One region of the Evansella cellulosilytica DSM 2522 genome, then DNA from elsewhere that is predicted to be linked to it. Evidence: riboswitches for the same ligand, from Rfam matches in the RefSeq annotation. Region 1 holds a riboswitch; the other holds the start of a gene.
What was found. Region 1 has a riboswitch for thiamine pyrophosphate ahead of BCELL_RS03925 (thiazole synthase). Riboswitches for the same ligand answer to the same signal wherever they lie in the genome.

Region 1 (7,841 bases):
TTATCTTTTATTTTGGATTACTAGATCAATCTTTATCAGCAATCATCACAACGTACCTCCCGATTGTAGGGATTGCGCTTATTGCTGATAATTCACTAGTATATTCCTTTAAAAAGACCTTCCGAAAAAAAGCGGCTTTAGTTGGCGTAGGTTCCGGTGCTGCAATTTTATTAGGATTTTCACTTTTTTGGATATTCCAGCCGTTATTTTTAGCCGACGCAAAGTTTGAAATCGCGGGTGGTGTAGAGGTGAGTTCAGAGGATCTCTCTCCAGTTAGTGAAGAAAATATTCCAGTAGTGCCAAGAAGCTTTGCAAGATATCGTTCCGATGTTTTAATGGGACAATTAGATAATCCTGCGTTTTATAATCTAGGTGAGACACGGATTCAGAGAATTGACGGTACACTTTACTGGGTAACACCAATCGAATACGACGGTTTTTTCCGTTGGTGGCGAAGTGATTATGCACCTGGATACATTACTGTTAATGCAGAAAATCCACAGGCAGAGCCCACACTTGTACAAACTGAAATGAATTATGTTCCATCTGCTTATTTTCACGAAAATTTAGAGCGACACGTACGTTTAGCGTTTCCAGATGTACTCATGCTCGACACTACATTTGAAGTCGATAGTGAAGGAAACCCGTTTTATATCGTGAGTTACGGTCATTATACGGAGTTTCGTAGAGTAGCAGATGTCGATGGAATTATTATCGTTGACCCGCGCACTGGTGATATGGAGCAATTTGAAAAAGAGAATGCTCCTGAATGGGTAAATAGAATTTATCCTCCACATATTGCCGAGGAGCGTAACGAATGGTTCGGGGTTTATAAGCAAGGGCTTATAAATCGTTACTTTGGAAGGGAAGGCTTGACGGAGCCAACTGACTGGGGCTCTGATGATAGTGTAGTAGGTGTTGTTGATAGAGATCTTCAGCAGAGCTGGTTAACTGATCATATGCGGTTACGCGGGGATAGTGAAACGTCTAATTCCATGGTCGGATTTACAATGTTTGATGCAAGGACTGGTGAATTACGCTATTTCAGAGACGCAAGTGGGATGATGAACGGACGTACGGCTATGAACTTAGCCGAAAGAACGTTTAGAAGAGACGATTATGTTGCTGGAACCCCTTCACTGTATAACATCTATAGTCAATATACTTGGGTTGTTCCTTTAATGGACCGCGACAACGTATTAAGACAAATTATGCTCGTCAACGCAAGTAGCGAAAGTGTGTACGGTTATGGTAGCACGAAGCGAGAAGCCTTTAGCTCATATCAATTAGCTCTATCTTCTAGAGTAGATGATGATGTAATTCCTGGAGAAATTACAGATTTAGTTGAAGTAACCGCAACAGTTGAAAGAGTATATAAATGGGATCGAGAAGACAATGTCACTGTACGCCTTTTAATTGAAGGCTACGATCGTATATTTACCGTTAATGCTTCTGCACATCCACGAGCTGTATTTATTGAAGCAGGGGATGAAATTACCATTCACTTTATGGATACTGGCGAAGAAATACAATCAATCGAAGAATTAGAGTTTTAATAAGAGGGGGACTCAAAGGGTCTAATATTTACCTTTTGAGCCACCCTTTTTTGAACCCGGGTTCATACTAACCCGGGTTCGTTTCCCTCACCTTCAGGCTCTCTCTTACTCGCGTTTCCTCTCGTTTTGAAGGTGAGAATTTTGAACCCGGGTTCATACTAACCCGGGTTCGTTTCCCTCACCTTCAATCTCTCTCTTACTCACGTTTTCTCTCGTTTTGAAGGTGAGAATTTTGAACCCGGGTTCACACTAACCCGGGTTCGTTTCCCTCACCTTCAGACGCTCTCTTGCTCGCGTTTCCTTCCGTTTTGAAGGTGAGAATTTTGAACCCGGGTTCATACTAACCCGGGTTCGCCCACCTCACCTTCAGGCTCTCTCTTACTCGCGTTTCCTCTCGTTTTGAAGGTGATAATTTTGAACCCGGGTTCCACTTAACCCGGGTTCGCCCACCTCACCTTTCATAGTTTATAACACAAGAAAGACTAATACCTTCACGAAAACTAGGTATTAGTCTTTTCTTAGTACATAAATTCAAGCAACCTTTTCAGTTATTCTAACCTAATATACGATGGTATAATGTTTTTGCTTCAGCTATATCATTTGTCCCGTGTACGAGCACTCTGCCGTCCTTAAAAAATACCATTCGTTTGTCAGCAAGTGTATAAGAAATGAGGTATGGGTTTTGTTCGACTACACCTTCTTGCGCTGATAAAACATCATATAGATGCCCCATATCGCGCTCAATTTTTTTAGGAGGACGAATTTGCACCGTGTTTCTACCACATAGTACCGTCGATTTTGTTTCATGATCATAAGATAAATAAGGATACGTTGCCTCTTCACCACATGAAGGACAGTTCTTTTTCTTCACACCGTTCACATTTATTGCCATTTGATCGTTTTTCCACAAATCAAAGGAAACAAGTTTTTGGCGAAGCGCTTTTTTATCTCCGACTAGCAGCTTCAGTGCTTCCGCTGTTTGATACGCAACAACCATCTGCACTACTGGGCTTATTACCCCAACTGTATCACAAGTTGCGCCACCTAACGGAACTGTTTCAAGTAAACAGTTTAAGCAAGGCGTCTCGCCAGGAATGATTGTGTAGCTTAAGCCGTAGCTACTAACACAAGCACCGTAAATCCAAGGAATGGAATACTTCTGTGCGATATCATTGATTAATAATCTCGTATCGAAATTATCTGTACCATCAACGATTAAATCTACACCATCTATTAATTGTTCTAGCTCCTCTTTCGTAACATCAAGAACATGAGCGTGAATCGTAACGTCTGAATTAACTTCCTTTAATCTGTTTTTTGCTGCGATCGCTTTTGGAATACGATTTTCAGCATCTTTTTCAGTATATAGCTGCTGTCTCTGAAGATTACTGAACTCGACGTAATCACGGTCGACAATAGTGATCGTTCCGATACCTGCTCGTACTAAATTTTCAGCATTTCCAGTACCTAATGCTCCTGTGCCTACAACAAGTACATGTTTACTACGTATACTTTTTTGTCCCTCTTCCCCTATTGGAGAAAACAGCATTTGTCTTGAATACCGGTTACTCATCCTTTAACTCCTATTCTCCATCATCCGCCACCAACAAATTGAACAAGCTCAAGCTTATCTCCATCTTTAATTGTTGTATTAGCATGATGATCTTTATCGATAATCATCTCATTTAGCTCAACTATGACAACTTTTTTATCCAATTCAAAATGCGTTAATAGTTGTGCTATCGTCATATTTTCTGGGAGTTCATTGCTCTTCCCGTTCACTTGAACAACCATTCTTTATCCTCCGTTCTTGTATAATTTTATCATAGACAGTGGATCTTCTGCCTCAAGAATACCTGACATGATCGCGACTCCTCTAGCCCCAGCACTCATAACTGACTCAACATTAAATGGTGTAATTCCACCTATCGCAATGACAGGAATTGACACCTCATTTACAAGCGCTTCTAGCTGTCGAATACCGCGTGGCGTCACGTCCGGCTTTGACTTAGAAGTAAATATATGGCCATAGAGAACATAGTCTGCTCCTAACCGTTCAGCGTCAATGGCTTCCTCTATCGAGTGAACAGACTTCCCGATTTTTAATTCGGGAAAGCGTTGCTTCACTTCATTGACTTTTAAGCTATGGTATGCGAGTTGAACGCCTGCTACATTTCTTACTGCTGCTACATCTACTCTATCATTTACCACTATTTTCTCTGCCGGGATACCATGCTGTAATAATATATCAATCCCATCAGATAATTGTTTCGCCGATAATTGTTTTTCCCGCACATGAAAATAGTCAACATCAGAGAGTATTAATCTAGCGCATTGGGCAAATTCCTCTAAGGGTTGTTTACCGTTTGATATTACATGAATCTCTTTCCTTGTCATCTTACGTCACCTTTTTTTCGGTAAAACACTATAGTAACTGCCAATCCTTCACTACTGGTTGATACCCCTTTTGCTTGAGTAATGTTTTTATTTCTTCGACAGACCGGTCATCTGAAATTTCAAACTGACTTTGTGTCACATCCGGTTCAGAGTACCCGCCTACAACAGTGGAAGAAGCCGCCGACATTTTTGTTACGCCTAGTGGAATAAGGCTTTCTCTAAATTCTGGTGTTTCACGAGTCGAAATATTAATACCTGCACGTGGTAAAAATAATCTAATCGCTAACATTGCTTGCACAAGGTTTTTATCCGATACAATTACTTTAGGCTGAAAGCTACCTGCGTGTGGCCTCATTCTTGGGAAAGAGACGCCAACTTCTATTTCTAAAAACTTATTTTGTAAATAGCTCGCATGAAGTCCAGTCATATAGCTTTCTTTTCTCCATTCGTCCATACCGAGTAATGCCCCTACATTAATGGACCTTAAGCCTGCCTTTGCCCCTCTTTCAGGAGTATCTAAACGATAGCGAAAGTCTTTTTTCGGACCTGCGACGTGAATATCACGATAAATCTCTTCGTTATACACTTCCTGATAAACCGTTAAGCCATCTATTCCCGCAGCAAATAATTGTTCATATTCATCTTGATCGAGCGGTTGTATTTCGACACCGACAGAAGAAAAATAGTGCTTCAATACTTCCATGCTTTCTTTTAAATACTCAATAGAAGAGTGCTGCTTCGATTCACCGGATAACAGGATGATATGTTTGATACCCATATCGGCAATAATTTTTGCTTCTTTATGGATCTCCTCCATTGTAAGTCGTCTTCTAGGAAAATCATTGTTAAAGCTAAAGCTACAATATTTACATATATTCACACAGTAATCAGATAAATAAAGTGGCAAGTATAGCCCTATCGTTTTTCCAAAGTGCTGTACAGTCAATTGGTGGGCCTTCTGTGCCATCTCTTCTAAATAATTCTCCGCTGCAGGAGATAAAAGTACAAAATAGTCTTCCTCTGTTAATCGCTCCTTTTGAAGTACTTTTTCAACATCTCTAATAGAGACAGATGAAAACATGTCGTCAAAAGGAAGATCCTTTACCGTTTCAAATTTCTCATAAAAACTCATGAAATCGATCCTTTCGTTTTAATGGGATTTTGTCATCTTTTTTATCCTAAAAAGCCCGTTAATGGTGAGCTAGCATGCGCCTTCGCAGATACTGGTCCTAAGCCGGATAAATAACCTATTCTTCCTGCTTTTACTGCCATATCGAATGCTTTTGCCATTTGTACTGGGTCAGTAGCTGTTGCAATCGCCGTGTTTACAAGGACAGCATCCGCTCCCATTTCCATTGCCTCTGCAGCCTCTGATGGCTTGCCGATACCTGCATCAACAACGATTGGAAGGTCAATTTCATCTATCATGATTTGAATCATTTCTTTCATTCTAATTCCTTTGTTTGAGCCAATTGGTGCGCCAAGCGGCATAATTGCTGCTGCTCCTGCATCTACCATACGTTTTGCAGCCATTAAGTCTGGACTCATATAAGGTAAAACAACAAAGCCTTCCTTTGCTAAAACCTCTGTTGCCTTCGTCGTTTCTTCGTTATCCGGTAATAAGTATTTATGATCTGAAATGACTTCAATTTTAATCCAGTTACCCATACCTACTGCTTTAGCCATTCTAGCAATTCGAATCGCTTCCTCTGCCGTTCTCGCGCCAGACGTATTAGGCATAAGCGTTACTTGTTTTGGAATATCGTGTAATATGTCTTCTTCATTACTTTCCACATCGACACGCCTTAGTGCAACGGTTACAACTTCAGAATTTGACTCTGTAATAGCTGCTCCCATTTCTTTATGATCAGCGAACTTTCCGGTACCAACAAATAACCTATTAGTTAACTCTTTTCCACCAATCGTTAATATATCATTCATCATTTTTCCCCCAGTTCTTTTAAAAGCTAATAAGAAAAAGCCTACCAAATTAGGTAAGCTTGTTAAACGCTAGTATAAGTCGTTTACAAGCTTCCCTCCGTTGGCATTAACCAATTCAGGTTCAAAGAGTTGGAATTCACCTCTCAGCCACTTTTTTCAATGGCACCCCTAGCTTTACTATAAATCTTATGGTTACATCATAACAGACATGCGCATCCTTGTGAACCAATACATTACGTCAAAATCCAGCTATGTAATGACTTCGTTTATCCATAAATGTATGATACGATAGCCTTACATAACGAATGACATTTTTCTTACCACTAGGGGTGCCTCAAAGCAATGAGCGTAGTCGTTCAATCTTTTGAAACTCTACTATGAGTGGTTTCTCATAGTGTTCTCGCAACGAACGGAGCCATTGCCATTCGCTGGCCTCGTGCCACACTGGGCTGAGATAAGGAAACCTTAATCCCTTAGAACCTGATCTAGTTTATGCTAGCGTAGGAAAGTGGAGCGGATAGCATTTCTATTTTGAAAACACCGTTCCTATTTGCACGGTGTTTTTTCGTTACGTAAACTTACATCTATTTTTCATATATTATTGAAAGGCGGAGATAGTATGTTAGCACGCGCATTAACAATTGCGGGGTCTGATAGTGGTGGAGGCGCCGGAATTCAGGCAGACTTAAAAACATTTCAGGAGCTTCAAGTTTTTGGGATGTCGGCCATCACCGCGATTACAGCACAAAATACGCTTGGAGTACAAGGGGTTTACCCGTTAGAGCTAAAGGCCATTGAACAGCAAATCACCTCTGTTGCTGATGATATTGGTGTCGATGCTGTGAAAACGGGGATGTTATTTGATGAAAAAAGAATTGAGTTAGTGGCAGAAAAAATAAAGCACTACAAATGGAATAACGTTGTGATAGACCCCGTCATGATCGCAAAGGGAGGTGCTTCGTTATTAACCGATTCATCGATTGAGGCTTTAGTAAATAAGCTACTCCCTTTAGCAACTGTCGCAACACCGAACATCCCTGAGGCTGAAGCAATCACTGGACGTGCAATTACTTCCCTTGATGATCGTAAAACTGCTGCCAAAGACTTTTTAAACATGGGAGTAAAAAGCGTCGTCATAAAAGGGGGGCATGCTTCAAGTGATAACATGGTCGACTTGTTCTTTGATGGTAGTAGCTTTCATTATTTTGAAACACCTAAAGTCGATACAAAAAACACTCATGGAACAGGCTGCTCATTTGCTTCTGCAGTAACAGCAGAGCTAGCAAAAGGTAATACTTTATTTGCTTCGATTGAGAATGCAAAGAAGTTTATTCATTTAGCAATTAAGCACTCCTTAAACATCGGTGGTGGCCATGGTCCTACACATCACGGTGCGCATCGCCAATATCATTTAGACAGCACGGAGGGGAAAACATGGCAAGAATCAATTCCGACAAAATGAAAGATTTCTTAAAGGTTTACTTTATTGCCGGGAGCACTAACGTTCATGGTTCGCTTCCTACTGTTCTCCAACAAGCGATTGAAGGTGGCATCAGCATTTTTCAGTTTCGTGAAAAAGGAAATGGTGCACTAACAGGTGAGTCTAAGATCACTCTTGCAAGAGAGCTGCAACAGCTATGTCAAAAAGCATCTATTCCTTTTATCGTAAACGATGACATTGATCTTGCGATAGAGCTAGATGCTGATGGCGTTCACATTGGACAAGAGGACGATAACATAATAGAGGTACGCAAGAAAATTGGTGACCGTATTCTCGGCGTATCTGCACATACATTAGATGAGGCGAAGGCAGCATTAGCAAGTGGCGCCGATTATTTAGGTGTAGGTCCCGTTTTTCCTACATCATCTAAAGCTGATACACGGGAAGTATGTGGCCCTCACTTTATCGAAGAGCTTCGCCATGAGGGCATTGATGCTCCAATCGTT
Region 2 (7,841 bases), 1.6 Mb from region 1:
CAATGTTTAGCGATGAAGAGATCGAGTTCATTGAAGATGAAATGCTGAAATTCCAGCTAGGGGAATTGAACTTTTAACTTTGAAGAAGGAGGAGCAAGCGATGATAAGAAAAATGACGTTCAGAAGCAAAATATTATCTACACTAATTCTATTAGTGTTGCTGCTCACGAGCTTCTCCTTCATTCTTGTGCAATCTATAGGAGATGTAAAGGATGTTAGTAATGAAATAAATCATACAAACATACCAGAAATCGTTTGGATTTCACACTTAGAAAAAGAGTTGGCACTAAGAGAACATTTCGTACAGAATGAATTAGATAATGGACTAGACGAGAGTTTCATAGCCCATTATGAAACGTTAAGAAATAGCACTTTGAGTGAGGATATTGTAGAAAAACACGATGAAATACCTAGTAGCCTAGCGGATATACAAAGACATATTTCCTTGCTAGATCATTTGATTCTAAATAATGTTAGAGGTCTACTCACTATTGGAGACAATGTAGGTGCAGAAACCTTTATCGATGAAAACTATATACCTGAACTAGAACAGATAAATGAGTCATTAAATAACAAAAAGAATGGAGTGTTTTACTCGTTAAATAATCACTCCGATTCATTGTATTCTATTATAGAAAGCTCTCTTTTATTTTTGCTTCTATTAACGATCGGAGCAATTATCATTTCCATCCTCTTTGCTTTTAGAATTAGTAAAAATTTGACGACGCCTATTGAAAAGATGATCAATAAAGTAAACAGAATTTCAAATGGAGAGTATGGATTGACAATAAATAATATTGAGCAGATCGAGCTTCAACAGTTAACATCGTCAATTAATGAAATGTCTCTTCGCTTGCGACAATCTTTTTCAACGATATTAAAGGACAAAATATCAAGGGAACAAATTTTGAACTCACTTCCTGTAGGGATTATTACGACTGATGAAAAATCGAATGAAGTCTCTCTCAATCGAGCAGCAAAACAGCTTCTGCAAATTAACAAGGAAACAATACTACAACTTAATAAAAACGATAAAAATGAACCGTTTTGGGAAATCTTTAAGTCGAAAAAGATTGTTCAAAACGTGAAAGTTCCTTTCAGTACAGGAAATACAGAACTTGCTCTACTTGTATCACAAGTCGACTTAACAGACCAGTATGCTGAAAGAATCGGAAAAATTTTCTATTTTGTAGATATTACCGAAACGGAAGCACTAGAAAAGCGAATACAGCAATCGGAAAAGCTAGCTCTTGTCGGGGAACTGGCAGCAGGTGCAGCGCACGAGATTCGTAATCCACTTGCAGTCATTGATGGATTTATGTCTCTTATGAATGCATCATTATCAGAAAAGGAAAAAGAGAAATACTATGTTCCTTTATTAATAAAAGAATTAGAGAGAATTAATACGATTATTGAAGAAATGCTCCTGCTAACAAAGCCAAGTGCACCATCATTTAAAATGGCTTATATAGAAGACGTACTAAATGACATCCTCCCATTAATATGTAATGGGCAGCCTAAAAATAGTATCTCTTTCGATGTAGACCTACAAAGAACCGCACTTCCTATTGATCAGAAACAAATGAAGCAAGTATTGCACAACTTAATTAGAAATGGCATAGAAGCGCTGAATGGAGATGGAAAGATAGCACTTCATTCGAGAATAATAGGTGATCATTATCAGCTTTTTATTGAAGACAACGGCCCTGGAATTCCAACAGAACTAGCCGATACGATATTCGATCCATTTCTAACCTCTAAAGAGAACGGCACTGGGTTAGGACTAACAATCGTTCAGCGAATAGTAGAAAACCATAATGGAAAAATCGAGCTAATAGACACAGAAAAACAAGGAACCACTTTCTTAATAACACTTCCACTAAATAAAAATATGAAGAGTGCCTAGAAGGTTGGCTCAAAAGGTCGATTTTTTACCTTTTGAGTCAACCTCTAAGCAATGAGCGTAGCCGCCGCAATCCCTTAAAGACCACTATAAATATTTTTTTTATAGTGGTCGTGCGGTGAGTGGAGCCATTGCTTCCTTTTACGAACAGTGAATGTTCATATTCATTTCTTTTCTTATAAATTATGTTCAATTATGCGTAACTCGGCCTGAATCATTCGTAACTATGTTAAAATCATCCAAAACCTAAAAATACAACGGCCGTACCTTCTTACATAAAACACAAGTTTGGTAATAAGTATCTCCTTTGAATTCATGATTACAGTTACTTTGAATGGAAATAATCTTTTCTTCCAATAGATCGATTTCTTTGTACAATTTTTCAATGTCAGCTCTTATTTCCTGGACATTCTTCACGAATTCACCTCCAACAATAACTGTTTATTGACGGCAACTAACTTAAATTAGTTATTATGTTTGCAATTTATGTTAAATCATGTGAAACTCAGCCCGAATCATGCGCAACTCCCCGAAATCAGCCACAACTCAGACCGAACCAATCACTCCCCACCTAAAACTTAAACCTTATTGTAAAGCTGACTTCCACCTTCTTTGAACTCCTTCGACTTTTCTTCCATCCCTTTTTCTATTGCTTCTGCTGTATCTAAATCATTTTCCTTCGCGTAAGAGCGAATATCATGTGAAATTCTCATACTGCAAAATTTCGGACCACACATCGAACAGAAGTGTGCCGTTTTTGCCCCTTCTGCAGGTAAAGTTTCATCGTGATACTCCATTGCGCGCTCTGGATCTAATGCTAATTTAAATTGATCTCTCCACCTGAACTCAAAACGCGCTTTCGACAACGCATCATCGCGTTTTTGTGCACCAGGGTGTCCTTTTGCTAAGTCAGCGGCATGGGCTGCGATCTTATAAGTGATTACACCTTCGCGTACATCATCACGGTTTGGTAAACCGAGGTGCTCCTTCGGTGTTACGTAACAAAGCATCGCCGTTCCGTACCAGCCGATCATTGCTGCCCCAATAGCCGACGTAATATGATCGTAACCAGGAGCAATATCCGTTGTTAACGGTCCTAACGTGTAGAATGGCGCTTCTTTACAAGTTTCTAGCTGCTTATCCATGTTTTCCTTTATTAAATGCATTGGCACATGTCCAGGGCCTTCCACCATTACTTGAACATCGTGCTCCCAAGCGATTTGTGTTAGTTCACCTAACGTCTCTAGCTCTGCAAACTGTGCTTCGTCGTTGGCGTCTGCAATAGAACCAGGTCGTAAACCATCACCAAGAGAAAACGCAATATCATATGCTTTCATAATGTCACAGATTTCCTCGAAGTGAGTATATAAAAAGTTTTCCTCATGATGGAATAAACACCACTGTGCTAATATGGAGCCCCCGCGAGATACGATTCCCGTCATGCGCTCGGCAGTTAAAGGGACGTAGCGAAGAAGGACTCCTGCGTGAATAGTGAAGTAGTCAACGCCTTGTTCTGCCTGCTCAATGAGTGTGTCGCGGTATACTTCCCACGTTAAATCCTCTGCAATCCCATTCACTTTTTCAAGCGCTTGATAAATGGGTACAGTTCCAACCGGTACAGGAGAGTTCCGAATGATCCACTCGCGCGTTGTATGAATATTTTTCCCGGTAGACAAATCCATGATCGTATCGGCACCCCATCTCGTTGCCCATGTCATTTTTTCAACTTCTTCAACGATAGAGGAAGATACCGCAGAATTCCCAATATTCGCATTAATTTTCACGTGAAAGTTCCTACCAATAATCATTGGCTCTGACTCAGGGTGATTAATATTCGATGGAATGATTGCGCGTCCACGTGCCACTTCATCTCGAACATATTCAGGTGATAAGTTTTCACGTATCGCGATATACTCCATTTCAGGAGTGACGATTCCTTTTTTCGCGTAATGAAGCTGGGTCACATTTTTACCTTTTTTTGCTCGCAGTGGCTTACGGTTCAGCCCTGAGAAAATTTCATGATTGCTCCTAGGATCATTTTCGTCTTTATAGCCATTATCCTCTGGCTTTATTTCTCTACCGTCATATTCTTCCACATCTTCTCGTTCAAGAATCCAGCTCCTACGTATTGGTTGAAGTCCTTTTCTAACGTCTACCTTTGCATGAGGATCTGTGTAAGGACCACTAGTGTCGTAAACACGCACTGGATCGTTTTCTTCTTCACCAAAAGTGCTTGACGTAGGATCTAACGTAATTTCTCGCATAGGTACTCGAATATCCTCACGTGAGCCTTGTACGTAAACCTTTTGACTTCCTTCAAAGTTAGACATAATTGAAATGTTTTGCTCTTGTAAAGATGCTTCTTTTGCCATAAAAAAATCTCTCCCTTTTTTTGTAATGAGGACAGATTTAGCACAGTACGTAGCGTTGGAAACTAATGACAACAAACAAAAAAGCCGGAATCCATTATGGACGGACCCGGCTTCGTAATAGTAGAAGTAGTTTTCAAGATAGTAACTGCATGAACTTCCCTACGCTAGTATGAACTAGATCAGGTCCTGAGGGTCAAAAAGCTTCAACGTGCTTTTCTCTCAGCCCAACTCATTGGACACCCCTAGTTATTGCTATTCAATTTTCTTTCAATTTAAAGTATACAGACATTTCCGTAAAAATGGAAGAGGAGATTATAATTTCCTTTCCGCAATAAGAGGCAGCTAATATCAGTATGTCTAAATCAAAGTTTCTTTAGGAATACAATGAATCGCATGATTTTACAAAAAATATAAAAAATAAACATATTATTTCCAGGGGAATATCGTAAAATGGTGAGGAGATGACTACTACTCGCATTACCTGTCAGAAATTGTTTCATTTATGATGAAAAAACAGTATGATTATTGTTATGCAAGTGCAAAAGAGTGATGAATGTTTGGAGGGGAAGGATGTTACGGTCTTTATTTCAAACGCATAAGCAGGAGTTTGTGAAATTTATAAACTGCATGGTTGATGCTATTTATGTAATGGAAGTGAAAAATAATACTTTTTATTACACTGTCATGAATATAGAAGGAATGAAGCTTAGCGGTTTAACTGAAAGGGCAATTGGGGAAACGATAGATACAGTATTGCCAAAGGATAGAGCAGAATATTTGATGAATCAATATCGCCAAGTACTTCAAGAGAGAAAATCCATTACATTTGAGGCGATTACAGCAAATGGGGATATAGGAGAATCGATATTAACCCCGATATTTGATGAAGAGAAAAAAGAAATTACATATATTTTATCCGTTACACGTGATATATCAATACGAAAAAAAATGGAGAAGCGACTTGAAGAAAGTGAAGAGAGGTATAGGTTAATTGCTGAAAACTCAACAAACTTAATACAGTTGGTTGATAGTGATGGAAACCTTATATATGCATCTCCTTCATTTAAAAAAATATTAGGTTATCATCCTATAGATAAATCCCACTCTGTATTTGGACAGTTTCATGATTGTGGCAAAAAGGAAGAATTTAAGAAACAATTTGAAAGTGCCTTATGTAAAAAAGAGACAGTTTCTATAGAAATGGATGTTCAGCATGAGAATGGTAGCATCTTATGGCTAAAGGTTGATATTATTCCTATTTTTGAAATTGGAAGTAAAATAAGTAAGATGCTAATAGTGGCAAAAGATATAACAGAAAGTAAAGAATATGAAAAAGAAATACGCTTTATGGCTTACCATGATCCGTTAACTGGATTGCCGAATAGAGGTTTTTTTAAAGAATATATGCTCATGTCACTTGAAAGAGCAAAAAAGAATAGTGAAAGCATGGCATGTTTGTTTTTAGACTGCGACAATTTTAAACAATTAAACGATGCGCATGGTCACGATGCAGGAGATAAGTTTTTGCAATCTGTCGCAAAACGTTTACATTCTGAACTGCAAAAAGATGATATGATTGCGAGGATAGGTGGTGACGAGTTTAATATTTTGTTGTCACAAATGAATAGTAAACAACATGTGAGTGATGTTGCACAACGTTTGTTAAAGGTCATTAATGAGCCATGGCCACTTTCCGGTGGAGAATGGGAAATTACTGCAAGTATAGGCATTGCTCTCTATCCAGAAGATGGTGATACGATGGAAACGTTGTTGAAGCATGCTGACATTGCTTTATATGATGCAAAAAATAATGGACGTAATCAATATAAGTGGTATGACGCTAGTTTATATTAATGGTTTATTATTGGTGAAACGAAATGATGTATGTTCAAATGTGTTTTTTTGATAAAATGATAATGATAATTTTATGTAAAAAGGAGATATTTAGATGAGCTGGAAGCAAAACTATGAAAAATGGATGAACACACCGAATTTATTAAAGGAGTACAAAGACGAGCTTGATCAATTAAAGGATAATGAGGCAAAGCTAGAGGACGCATTTTACAAAAACTTAGAATTCGGAACAGGTGGATTACGAGGAGAACTAGGTGCTGGTACGAACAGAATGAATTTGTATACAGTACGTAAAGCTACAGAAGGTTTAGCGCAATATATACTTGCAGAAGGTGAAGAGGCGATCAACAGAGGTGTCGTAATTGCTTACGATTCAAGACATATGTCCCCAGAATTCAGCCTAGAGGCTGCAAAAACATTAGGCTATCACGGTATAAAAACTTACGTATTCTCTAGCCTACGTCCGACACCAGAGCTTTCTTTCGCTGTAAGATATTTACATGCATATGCTGGAATTGTCGTCACTGCTAGTCATAACCCTCCTGAATACAACGGCTATAAAGTGTATGGTCCAGACGGTGGACAAGTACCACCAGAAATGGCGAATGAGATCATCGACTATGTCAATAAAATAGAAAATGAGTTAGAGGTTCCTGTAAAGGAAGAAGCAGAACTACTAGAGGCTGGTACACTCACATACATAGACAAGCAAGTTGATGAAGCTTATTATCAACAACTAATGACACTTGTCGAAAACCAAGAAGTCATTAATGAAATGAAGGACGAATTGAAAATTGTCTTTACACCACTTCATGGTACAGCTAACCACCCTGTCCGAGAAGGCTTAAAACGTATGGGCTTTAACGAAGTGACAGTTGTGAAGGAGCAAGAGGAACCAGACGCGAATTTCTCTACTGTAAAATCGCCTAACCCAGAAGAGCACGACGCCTTTACGATTGCAATTAGTTATGGAGAAAAAATTGATGCAGATATACTAATGGGGACGGACCCAGATGCAGATCGCGTAGGTGTAGCTGTAAAAAATGCTGAAGGAAAATATCAAGTATTAACTGGTAATCAAGTTGGTGCCCTATTACTGCATTACTTATTAGAGCAAAAGAAGAAAAAGGGAGAACTTGATCGTAATTATAAAGTGTTAAAGTCGATCGTTACCTCTGAAATTGGAAGAAAAATAGCTGATCAGTATGGAATTGAAACGATTGATACGTTAACAGGATTCAAATTTATTGGAGAAAAAATTAAAGAGTTTGAATCAGATGAGCGCAAATTTTTATTTGGCTATGAAGAAAGCTACGGATACTTAATCGGCGATTTTGCACGAGACAAGGATGCCGTACAATCTTGCTTAATGGCAGCCGAGGTTGCCGCATACTATAAATCTAAAGGGAAAACGTTACTCGAAGGGTTAAACGATATTTTTGAGGAAGTTGGCTACTATAAGGAAGACTTAGAATCGTTAACGTTAAAAGGGATAAAAGGTGTTGAACAAATCAACACCATTATGGAGGACTTCAGAGCAAATCCACCTGCTACTTTAGGTGGTCAATCTGTTGCTATTCTTGAAGATTATCAAGCACAACAAAGTACAGCATTAGAGACGAATGAAAAGTCTGTCATTGCATTACCGAAATCTAACGTTCTTAAATTTAAGCTAGGTAGTGATTCATGGGTAGCATTAAGACCTTCAGGTA

Region 2: another riboswitch for thiamine pyrophosphate. It lies ahead of thiC (phosphomethylpyrimidine synthase ThiC); the one in region 1 lies ahead of BCELL_RS03925 (thiazole synthase).

The regions. Positions count from the first base shown of each region.
Region 1 covers NC_014829.1:872,945-880,785, reverse strand. The annotation lists gene BCELL_RS03950 (hypothetical protein) at 1-1,556, shown strand, start outside; gene BCELL_RS03945 (thiazole biosynthesis adenylyltransferase ThiF) at 2,110-3,129, opposite strand; gene thiS (sulfur carrier protein ThiS) at 3,150-3,350, opposite strand; gene tenI (thiazole tautomerase TenI) at 3,354-3,953, opposite strand; gene thiH (2-iminoacetate synthase ThiH) at 3,982-5,085, opposite strand; gene BCELL_RS03925 (thiazole synthase) at 5,127-5,894, opposite strand; TPP riboswitch at 5,970-6,074, opposite strand; TPP riboswitch at 6,210-6,418, shown strand; gene thiD (bifunctional hydroxymethylpyrimidine kinase/phosphomethylpyrimidine kinase) at 6,514-7,356, shown strand; gene thiE (thiamine phosphate synthase) at 7,329-7,841, shown strand, end outside.
Region 2 covers NC_014829.1:3,933,146-3,940,986, reverse strand. The annotation lists gene BCELL_RS18170 (BMP family ABC transporter substrate-binding protein) at 1-77, shown strand, start outside; gene BCELL_RS18165 (sensor histidine kinase) at 101-1,906, shown strand; gene BCELL_RS22685 (hypothetical protein) at 2,150-2,320, opposite strand; gene thiC (phosphomethylpyrimidine synthase ThiC) at 2,482-4,275, opposite strand; TPP riboswitch at 4,415-4,529, opposite strand; gene BCELL_RS18155 (diguanylate cyclase) at 4,846-6,129, shown strand; gene BCELL_RS18150 (phospho-sugar mutase) at 6,224-7,841, shown strand, end outside.